4 regions of the Brevibacillus sp. JB24b genome follow, and region 1 is predicted to be linked to each of the others. Evidence: riboswitches for the same ligand, from Rfam matches in the RefSeq annotation. Region 1 holds a riboswitch; each other region holds the start of a gene.
The links. Region 1 has a riboswitch for S-adenosylmethionine ahead of ACQV1I_RS22135 (2,3-diketo-5-methylthiopentyl-1-phosphate enolase). Riboswitches for the same ligand answer to the same signal wherever they lie in the genome.
Positions count from the first base shown of each region.

Region 2: it holds a riboswitch for S-adenosylmethionine, as region 1 does, so the genes downstream of both, metX (homoserine O-acetyltransferase MetX) here and ACQV1I_RS22135 (2,3-diketo-5-methylthiopentyl-1-phosphate enolase) in region 1, are expected to answer to the same signal.
Region 3: it holds a riboswitch for S-adenosylmethionine, as region 1 does, so the genes downstream of both, ACQV1I_RS17950 (ABC transporter permease) here and ACQV1I_RS22135 (2,3-diketo-5-methylthiopentyl-1-phosphate enolase) in region 1, are expected to answer to the same signal.
Region 4: it holds a riboswitch for S-adenosylmethionine, as region 1 does, so the genes downstream of both, ACQV1I_RS08795 (Na+/H+ antiporter NhaC family protein) here and ACQV1I_RS22135 (2,3-diketo-5-methylthiopentyl-1-phosphate enolase) in region 1, are expected to answer to the same signal.

Region 1 is NZ_JBNVQV010000001.1:4,711,428-4,713,630, forward strand. Features, by position in the region: gene mtnK (S-methyl-5-thioribose kinase) at 1-27, opposite strand, end outside; gene ACQV1I_RS22130 (DUF1722 domain-containing protein) at 50-712, opposite strand; SAM riboswitch class I at 723-845, opposite strand; SAM riboswitch class I at 1,068-1,196, shown strand; gene ACQV1I_RS22135 (2,3-diketo-5-methylthiopentyl-1-phosphate enolase) at 1,281-2,203, shown strand, end outside.
Region 2 is NZ_JBNVQV010000001.1:1,312,801-1,315,003, reverse strand. Features, by position in the region: gene metX (homoserine O-acetyltransferase MetX) at 4-1,104, opposite strand; SAM riboswitch class I at 1,209-1,319, opposite strand; gene ACQV1I_RS06450 (GNAT family N-acetyltransferase) at 1,371-2,192, opposite strand.
Region 3 is NZ_JBNVQV010000001.1:3,837,978-3,840,180, reverse strand. Features, by position in the region: gene ACQV1I_RS17955 (MFS transporter) at 1-998, shown strand, start outside; SAM riboswitch class I at 1,166-1,267, shown strand; gene ACQV1I_RS17950 (ABC transporter permease) at 1,460-2,203, shown strand, end outside.
Region 4 is NZ_JBNVQV010000001.1:1,799,183-1,801,385, reverse strand. Features, by position in the region: gene pepT (peptidase T) at 1-892, opposite strand, end outside; SAM riboswitch class I at 1,222-1,327, shown strand; gene ACQV1I_RS08795 (Na+/H+ antiporter NhaC family protein) at 1,308-2,203, shown strand, end outside.

The DNA.
Region 1 (2,203 bases):
TTGAACCGATAACGCTTGATAACCCATATCTTTCCTCTCCTTTTTATCACTAGTATCGGTTGATGTATTGATCGTAATGTGCCAAGGGATGGACGATTCCTTCTAGATTGGCTAATAAGCGATACTTGGTCAATAGGTTAACCTGATACACACCGACTCGCTCCCAGACTTCACTCGGCTCAAGAATATTCCATCGCCCCAAATCCTTTTCAATAAAAAAGTCCTTGCCCCGAAAACGAATCCATGTATGACTGCTAGGAACATCTGGTGAAAATATGCGGGATCGTGACAAATAATCATCACCATATTCCATAGTAAGTAAGAACAATATGCGATGGGCTTCCTCCCAGCTCCTTTGTAATAATACATGCCAGGACCCGCTTTCTTGTTCACTAAGCTTACCGCGTAAATGACCGAATGCATGGCTCAAAGCATTGCAGGCATTGCCTGAATCAATAGGCAATTCCCTGATCTTCTGGAATTCATGTAACAAATGCTCTGCAAATATACTCCAATCTCGCTCGCCTGTTTCTCGTGTCAATTTTAATTGATCCCGAAATGCTTGTGATATCTGCTTATATTTTTGATAACACCTCATCATGACCCAATATTTGTGCTCTGCCCATATCTGTTCACACCATGCTTTGCTTACCAAAGAAAAAGAAAACCTCTTTTCCGAAGAAAAGAGGTCGTTTTTACATGCCATATTCATTAAACGTTCCCCCTTATCTACCAGAATTTTAATGTCTCTGCAGGAATTAGCACCGTGCACACGCCAAGCTAGTGGCTATGTGTCGGTTGCTGGGTTTCATCGGGCCAGTCCCTCCACCGTCTCTGGATAAGGTATCCAAAAGTTATATGTAATTGTAAGTGAATGCAGGTTCTTATCCTACGTAACGAAGCTTCAAAATGAATCGTTAGTAGAAATATACACAGGTAAACCATTTATGTCAAACAATTTATTCAACTCAGATTTTATTTATAAAAGGGTTGACGCATTTTATAAAAAGGGATAAGATGGTCTCCAAGAAACAGCTTCTTTTTTGACAACTACAACAATTATTTAGCTCTTATTGAGAGAAGGCGGAGGGACTGGCCCTATGATGCCCGGCAACCCTCGTATCGGTATAACGATGCGAAACGGTGCTAAATCCTACACATAATCGTGCTTTATTGGTTTATGTGAGAGATAAGAGAAGAAGATCTGTCTATCAGACGCCTCCTTCTCTTGAAGGGGGCGTTTTTAGTTGATAAATTCTCTACCTATAAGGAGGTCATCCATGAGTACAGATCGAATCCTCGTAACCTATTTAACGCAAGCAAAAGATTTACAAAAAAAAGCGGAAGGTATTGCAGTTGGTATGACAGTAGGCTCATGGACAGACCTTCCCCTGGCCAAACAAGAGCAACTACGTGCCTATTTAGGTGAAGTAGCACATGTAGCTCCTCTCGAATCTACCTCATCAGGTGAAACACGAGGTCTTATCACTATTAGTTATCCAACAATATGCTTTACACAAGATATCCCTTCTCTTCTTACAGGGGTATTCGGCAAGCTATCAATGGATGGCAAAATCAAGCTAGTGGATATTCAACTTCCCCCTGCTTTTTTACAAGGCTTTCAGGGTCCGAAATTTGGCATAAAAGGTATACGGAAAATAACCGGTGTGCATGATCGCCCTTTATTAATGAGTATTTTTAAGTCATGCACAGGTTTATCACTAGAGGAATTAGAGGTTCAGTTTCGTGCACAAGCAGAAGGTGGCCTTGATTTGATAAAGGATGACGAAATTTTCTTTGCTGATGATAAAGCTCCGTTTATCCAACGCATCAGACGTTTCAAAGCCATTTCAGATGAAATTGCGGAACAAACCGGTAAGCCTGTCTTGTATGCCGCTAACCTTACAGGACCTAGCTCACAGCTTATTGAGCGGGCGAAACAAGCAATTGATGCAGGTGCTTCTTGCCTCCTGTTTAATGCGCTTGCTTTCGGCTTCGATCTCTTGCAACGTCTAGCAGAAGATCCGGACATTCAAGTACCAATCATGGCGCATCCTGCACTCGCTGGCGCTTATTATCCTAGTCCTGATTACGGCATAGCTGCTCCGCTCTTACTCGGTAATCTATTGCGTTTAGCTGGGGCTGACCTGGTCTTGTTCCCTTCTCCATACGGAAATGTTGCATTAGATAAGCTAGAGGCTAA
Region 2 (2,203 bases), 3.4 Mb from region 1:
TGGTTATCCAATTAATTGTGATGTTTGTTGACCTTTTACTCTCACAGGAAAATAAGGCCCTAGCAATTGAGCCATTTTGTCTATTTCAACTAAAAAACCATCATGACCAAATACAGAGTCAATCGCAAAAAAATCAACGTTTTTCCCCTGTCTCTTTAATGTAGAGGATAGCCAAAGCTGATGGGGAATTGGATACAATAAATCATTGGAAATAGCTATACAGACCACCTTTGCATCGATGCGTGTCAGTGCGTTTTCAATTCCATCCCTTCCTCTACCGATATCGTGTGTATCCATTGCTTTTAGCAGATAGAGGTAGCTATTTGCATCAAACCGTTGCACAAGTTTATCTCCTTGATAACGTAAATAGCTCTCCACTTCAAAAGTGGTCTCCACTAAGTCGGCATGCACGGTGCCTTGATGAGCCCTACCAAATCGCTCTTCAAATAATTCGGCTGTCCGGTATGTAATCATGCCGACCATACGCGCCGTTGATAATCCGCGAATTGGGCCTTGATTCGGATAATAATGACCATTATTCCAATCAGGATCATTGCAGATCGCTTGCCTTGCCACATCATTATAAGCGATGGCCATAGCAGATAACTGTGCGCAGGTAGCAACTGGTACCACCAAATCCATCATCTGTGGGTATTCAACTGCCCACTCATAAACTTGCATCCCACCCATCGAACCACCTATGACCGCATAAAGATGCGGGATACCCAACTGCTCGATGAGCTTATATTGAGCCCGCACCATATCCCGGATGGTCACAACAGGAAAATGAGTCGCATATGGCTCTCCAGTCTCCCTATTCATACTTGCAGGCCCTGTTGTTCCGTAGCAACCACCTAGTACGTTTGCGCAAATCACGTAATAGAAATTGGTATCAATCGCTTTCCCTGGCCCAATCAATCCATCCCACCAGCCTGACTTTTCACCATCACCTACAACTTGACTGTCTCCCGTTAATGCATGACACACCAAAATTGCATTCGATTGCTCAGAGTTGTACGTACCGCTTGTCGTATATCCGATTTCCACTTGACGGAGCACCTCGCCACATTCCAACTCTAGGTCGTGAATCGTTGCTTTTTTCAATACAATTCCTCCTATTTCCACTTGATGCCCTAAAGCGCAGGTACATATGTGCTAAAAAACCCCTCTTCCGGAGAAGAGGGGTTTGATCGTATCGACTAGACCCGCTCTTATCTGCCAGACTACTTCATGCGTGCCTGCTGGATTTAGCACCTCTCCGCTTCTTGCGGGGTTGCCGGGTTTCTTCGGGCCAGTCCCTCCACCACTCTTGATAAGAGATTTCTATATAATTTTGTTTATCATACTTCTTTCGAGTAAGAATTGTCAATCTATTTCAACGAAAAGGATTCTTCTCTTTTTATTTGATACATCGTCCACATTCCAATGTCCTGAAAGCCCAAACGTTTATAAATAGCTCCAGCCGTTGGGTTATCATAAAACAAGCACAAGCTTCGCCCTTCCGCCAAAACATCCCTGCACAGCGCTACCATACAAGCACTAGCATACCCCCGCTTACGATAAAGGGGATGAGTACAAACACCAACAATCATGGCAGCCATCGAACACTCGGCTGTTGTTGAAGCACAGGCTACCGTTTCTGTGTTCACCTCTACATAATAAGTTCTCCCTGTACCGCTTTCCAGTGTGTGTTTCAATGCTTCTTCTGCATCAGCAGATCTGCCAAACTCTTGTATCTGATCACGTAGGCTGACGATTTTTACGACATCATGAACTGTGGCTTTTTTTACCTCAAATCCCTTGATGTCATCCTGAGATAGTTGAGAGTCATCTTCTAATTCTGCAAAATAGGTAGTTTTGATCTCATGCTTCGGAAGATGGCTTGCAAAGTCCTGTAAAGAATCTTGTTTTCCTGATAAAACCTCCAGCTTCTTGTCAGCAAGTATAATTTCACTGAACCCTTCGATATCAAACCTATCCAAAGCATAAAATACGTACGAGTGATAATACCGCAGGAGTACCGCAGAGAGTTTTGTCTGGTCACTCGCTGACCATTCTCCCCATAACTCTTGAAAAGGTGTAGAGAAGCCAAAATTTTCTACATCACCAATAAGAAATAAGTTCAAGCTTCTCTCTTTTGATACCAATTCCATAAATGCTTCATAATCTGCTTCTGTTAGTTTTCGGATCATTTGGCAATTCC
Region 3 (2,203 bases), 870 kb from region 1:
GGACATGGTATGCAGTTTTTTTGGCATTTCCGGTCATTTGTGCTGTGGTACTAACTATATTTTTGTTATTAGTAAAAGAAAAGAAACAAAATAAGCAGCCTAAGTCAGTTAAAGAGTATCTTGGTTCGATTGGCAAGGTATTTAAACAAAATGGAAAATGGTTAATCCCAGCCTTTTTTATTGGTAGCATATGCTTGTCTACGTTATTTGGTGTGCTTTTTTATCTATCCGATTTACTGGAAGAGACCTATCAGATTGATGGTGTGTTAAAAGGTGCTTTTTTAGCTATTCCCTTGCTGGCTATGAGTATAATGGCATTTATCACAGGGACTATTATTAAAAAGAGATTAACTGTGATGCGCTACTTTATTATTGCAGGGATGCTCTTACTTACCATCTCCTATGTTGGGGCAAGCTTTGTTTCTAACGTTTATTTCTTAATTGGGATTCTTGTATTTGGTAGCGTGGGAACAGGAATGATTCTACCGTGCCTCAATTCGATGATCATTGGGGCGGTTACAAAGACAGAGCGTGGAATGATTACGTCTTTGTATAATGGTGTCCGCTTTATTGGAGTAGCGCTGGGGCCGCCGATTTTTACATGGTTGTTGGGATTTTCGACGGGTGTCATGTTTTATTCGATTGCTTCCGTCACGTTACTATTCGCTATAATTGCATTTTTTACTATCACGCCACAAAAAGACACCAATTCTCAAGGAGCTACGGAGGAAGGAACTGCAAAAAAAGAGTCTTCAGCAGTTAGGAAAACGGGCGCTTCGACAGAATCAGCAGGTTCTAACAGCGAGAGCGAAACCTCCTCAAAGGACAAGAGCTTAGTGGATCAAAAGGCTTTGGATGAGATTACGGTGTTGTTAGAAATGCGGGAGGAAACAAAAGAAGAACAAAAACAGGGGCAGTTAAAAAAAGAACTGGGATTGGACCCGACAGATCTATTTGAGAAGCTGCTTACCAAAAAAGAAAAAGAGAAATCGAAATAGGTGATTTTAGCCTCCAGATGTGGGGGTTTTTTTGTTTCTAAGATATTGTATATAAAAAAATTACTACTAACATAAATAAACAAATGTAAAAACTGACGTGATTCTATTGACATTCCTAGTAACGATGATATGATAATTTATAAATTGATCCGATAACTTTATACAACTTCTTATCAAGAGCGGTGGAGGGACTGGCCCTATGAAACCCGGCAACCTTGATTCATTCAAAAGGTGCTAAATCCAGCAGAAGTATTTCTGAGAGATAAGAAGAATGGCACATACTTATACATGAAGCCCTTCTTCTTAGAGAGAAGGGCTTTTTTGCATACGTTTTTCACATAAAATACGGAAATACAAATAGCAAAGGGCGATAGCAGAGGGAAAAATGTATCCTTACAAGCATATAACCAAGTATTCCGATATAAAAATAAGGCATTAGAGAGAAGCGGGGGAAACTAGGCATGTATCTGTTAAAAAGAATATGTACCATGCTGATTACATTATGGATTATCGTGACACTAACCTTTATCATTATGCAACTGATACCGGGTGATCCGTTTGCTACTGATTCGCAAATGCTACCAGCAGATGTAGTCCAAAATATGCGAGAAAAATATAATCTGGATAAACCAATTGCCCAACAATATTTGTTATATCTAAAGGATTTGGCGCTGTTTGATTTAGGACCATCTATACAATCAAAATCACGTGATGTAAACGCATTGATTGCTTCAGGATTTCCTGTATCGGCTACGCTAGGATTACAATCGTTATTCTTAGCCTTATCGTTTGGTATTTCCTTAGGAATAATCGCAGCTCTTTATCATAACAAATGGCTAGATTACGTTTCGATGTTTATCGCTATCATTGGGATTTCTGTCCCAAGCTTCATTTTGGCTCCACTGCTAATCAAATTGGTTGCGGTTGAGTGGAAGCTCTTGCCGGCTGCCTCCTGGGGATCGTGGAAACACTCAATCCTGCCGTCTGTTACGTTGGCGGTCGGTCCAATGGCTATCATCGCCCGATTTGTCCGTGCTAGTATGCTTGAAGTCTTTAGTCAGAATTACATGAAGACGGCAGAGGCAAAAGGCTTACCTACGTTTGCGATAGTGGTAAAGCACGGAATTCGTAATGCATTGATACCTGTTTTGACATTTATCGGGCCGTTGTTTGCAGCGCTGATTACAGGTACGTTTGTGGTTGAG
Region 4 (2,203 bases), 2.9 Mb from region 1:
CTGCTTTCTCTTTTCTGCTGTTAAAGTTGTCTTTATCAAAATCTCTAATAATATATTGAGATTTGCTTTGTTCAACATCGCCATTTATTGAGCTAAGGTGGTAAAAGCCTTCATAGCCATCTGTATACTCTGGTGCCTCATCTACAGGTAGTTGTGCATGGAATTCCATTGCTAGCTTACTTGCGTTAAGCATTTTATTCTTGGCCGTTCCAGGATGCGTGCTAATCCCCTTAAAGGTGAGCTTGAGTTCTGCGGCATTAAAGCTTTCATACTCCAATCCACCTAGAGGCCCTCCATCCATCGTGTAGGCAAATTTCGCGCCGAAAGCAGCTACATCAAAATGAGCTGGTCCTCTACTGATTTCTTCGTCAGGAGTGAATGCTACTCTAATTTTTCCATGCTTGATTTCTGGATGCTTTAGTAAGTAATCCATCGCTGTCATAATTTCAGTAATCCCAGCTTTATCATCTGCTCCGAGCAATGTTGTCCCATCGGTAGTAATTAATGTATGACCTTTGTAGGACGGTAGCTCTGGGAATAATTTTGGTGTTAGAACAACGCCAAGTTCTTTATTTAATGTAATAGCTTTTCCGTCAAAATTTTCGTGGACTTGCGGATTGACATTTTTACCTGTAAAATCCGTAGCCGTATCCAAATGGGATAAAAAACCGATCACTGGAACTTGCTTATCCGTATTTGCAGGGAGTGTCGCCATTACATATCCATTTGGATCGATTGTAACTTCCGAGAGTCCCATCGCCTTTAATTCTTCGACTAGCAAATTACCCAACTCTAACTGTCCTGGTGTTGACGGAACTGTCTGGCTTTGTGCATTGGACTGTGTATCAATCTTTACATATCTTGTAAACCGCTCTATGATATCTTGCTTCACTTACATTCACTCCCTTTTTCATTGCATCTTTCTTTATTATATCGCTTGATGGACGATATTTCCATTTGTACTCATGTAGCTGTTCTATCAATTGGAGCGAGCCAAAATGAAAGATTTACGCATATTTACATGTAGTGAGACTATATAAATTCAGGATATCCATTGAAGAGAAAAAATTGCTCAAGAAGCTGATGAATAATAACCAAAAGAGGCTTCTATATAGCCGGATCACTTGCATAAGTTAAATAGCACTAAAAAATATTTGACATTTTGTGTAGGAAAGAGTAAAGTAAAAAAAGATTAATCAATAGAGAATAAAATATGAAACCTTCTTATCAAGAGAGGCGGAGGGACTGGCCCTTTGATGCCTCGGCAGCGGACTCGTATTTAGAGTGCTGTGCCAAATCCAGCAAGCATGTGCTTGAAAGATGAGAAGAGTGTTTCTTATATGCCATATAAGACCTCTTCTCATAAGAAGAGGTCTTCTTCATTTTTCTCTAGGAAAAGTTTAGAAATAGAGAGGGTGTTATTGATGAATCAAACAAAAGGGAGTGCGTTGGCTTTATTGCCGCTTGGTATATTTTTAGCACTATTTATTGGCTCTGGGGTTATTACAGGAGATTTTTATCAGCTCCCAATCATCGTTGCCATTATAATTGCAAGTACAGTTGCATTAGTAATGAACCGAAAGGAAAGCTTTCATACAAAGGTAGAACGATTTGCTAAAGGAGCCGGCAATCCAAATATCGTCGTTATGTTATTAATCTTTGTGTTGGCTGGAGCATTTTCTCAAGCAGCAAAAGGCATGGGTAGCGTTGAAGCTACCGTGAACCTAGCACTTTCTGTATTACCTCAGAGTCTCTTAGTAGTTGGCTTATTTGTAATTGGATCATTTATCTCACTAGCAATGGGGACATCCATGGGGACTATTGCTGCATTAGCTCCGATTGCAGTAGGGATTAGCCAACAAACAGATATCTCGGTTGCATTCACAATGGCAACCGTTGTCGGAGGAGCTATGTTCGGTGATAATTTATCATTTATTTCCGATACGACAATTGCCGCAGTACGCACACAAGGAACGGAAATGAAAGATAAATTCAAAACAAACTTTTTAATTGTATTACCAGCTGCCATTCTGACGTGCATACTTTTAGTCGTTCTTACATCAGGAAATCATACAAATATTACAATAGGATCCTTCAATTGGGTGAAAGTATTACCGTATGCAGGAGTTCTGCTTGCAGCCTTACTTGGATGGAATGTACTAGTGGTTCTAATGGGAGGAACTGTATTATCAGGTATTATCGG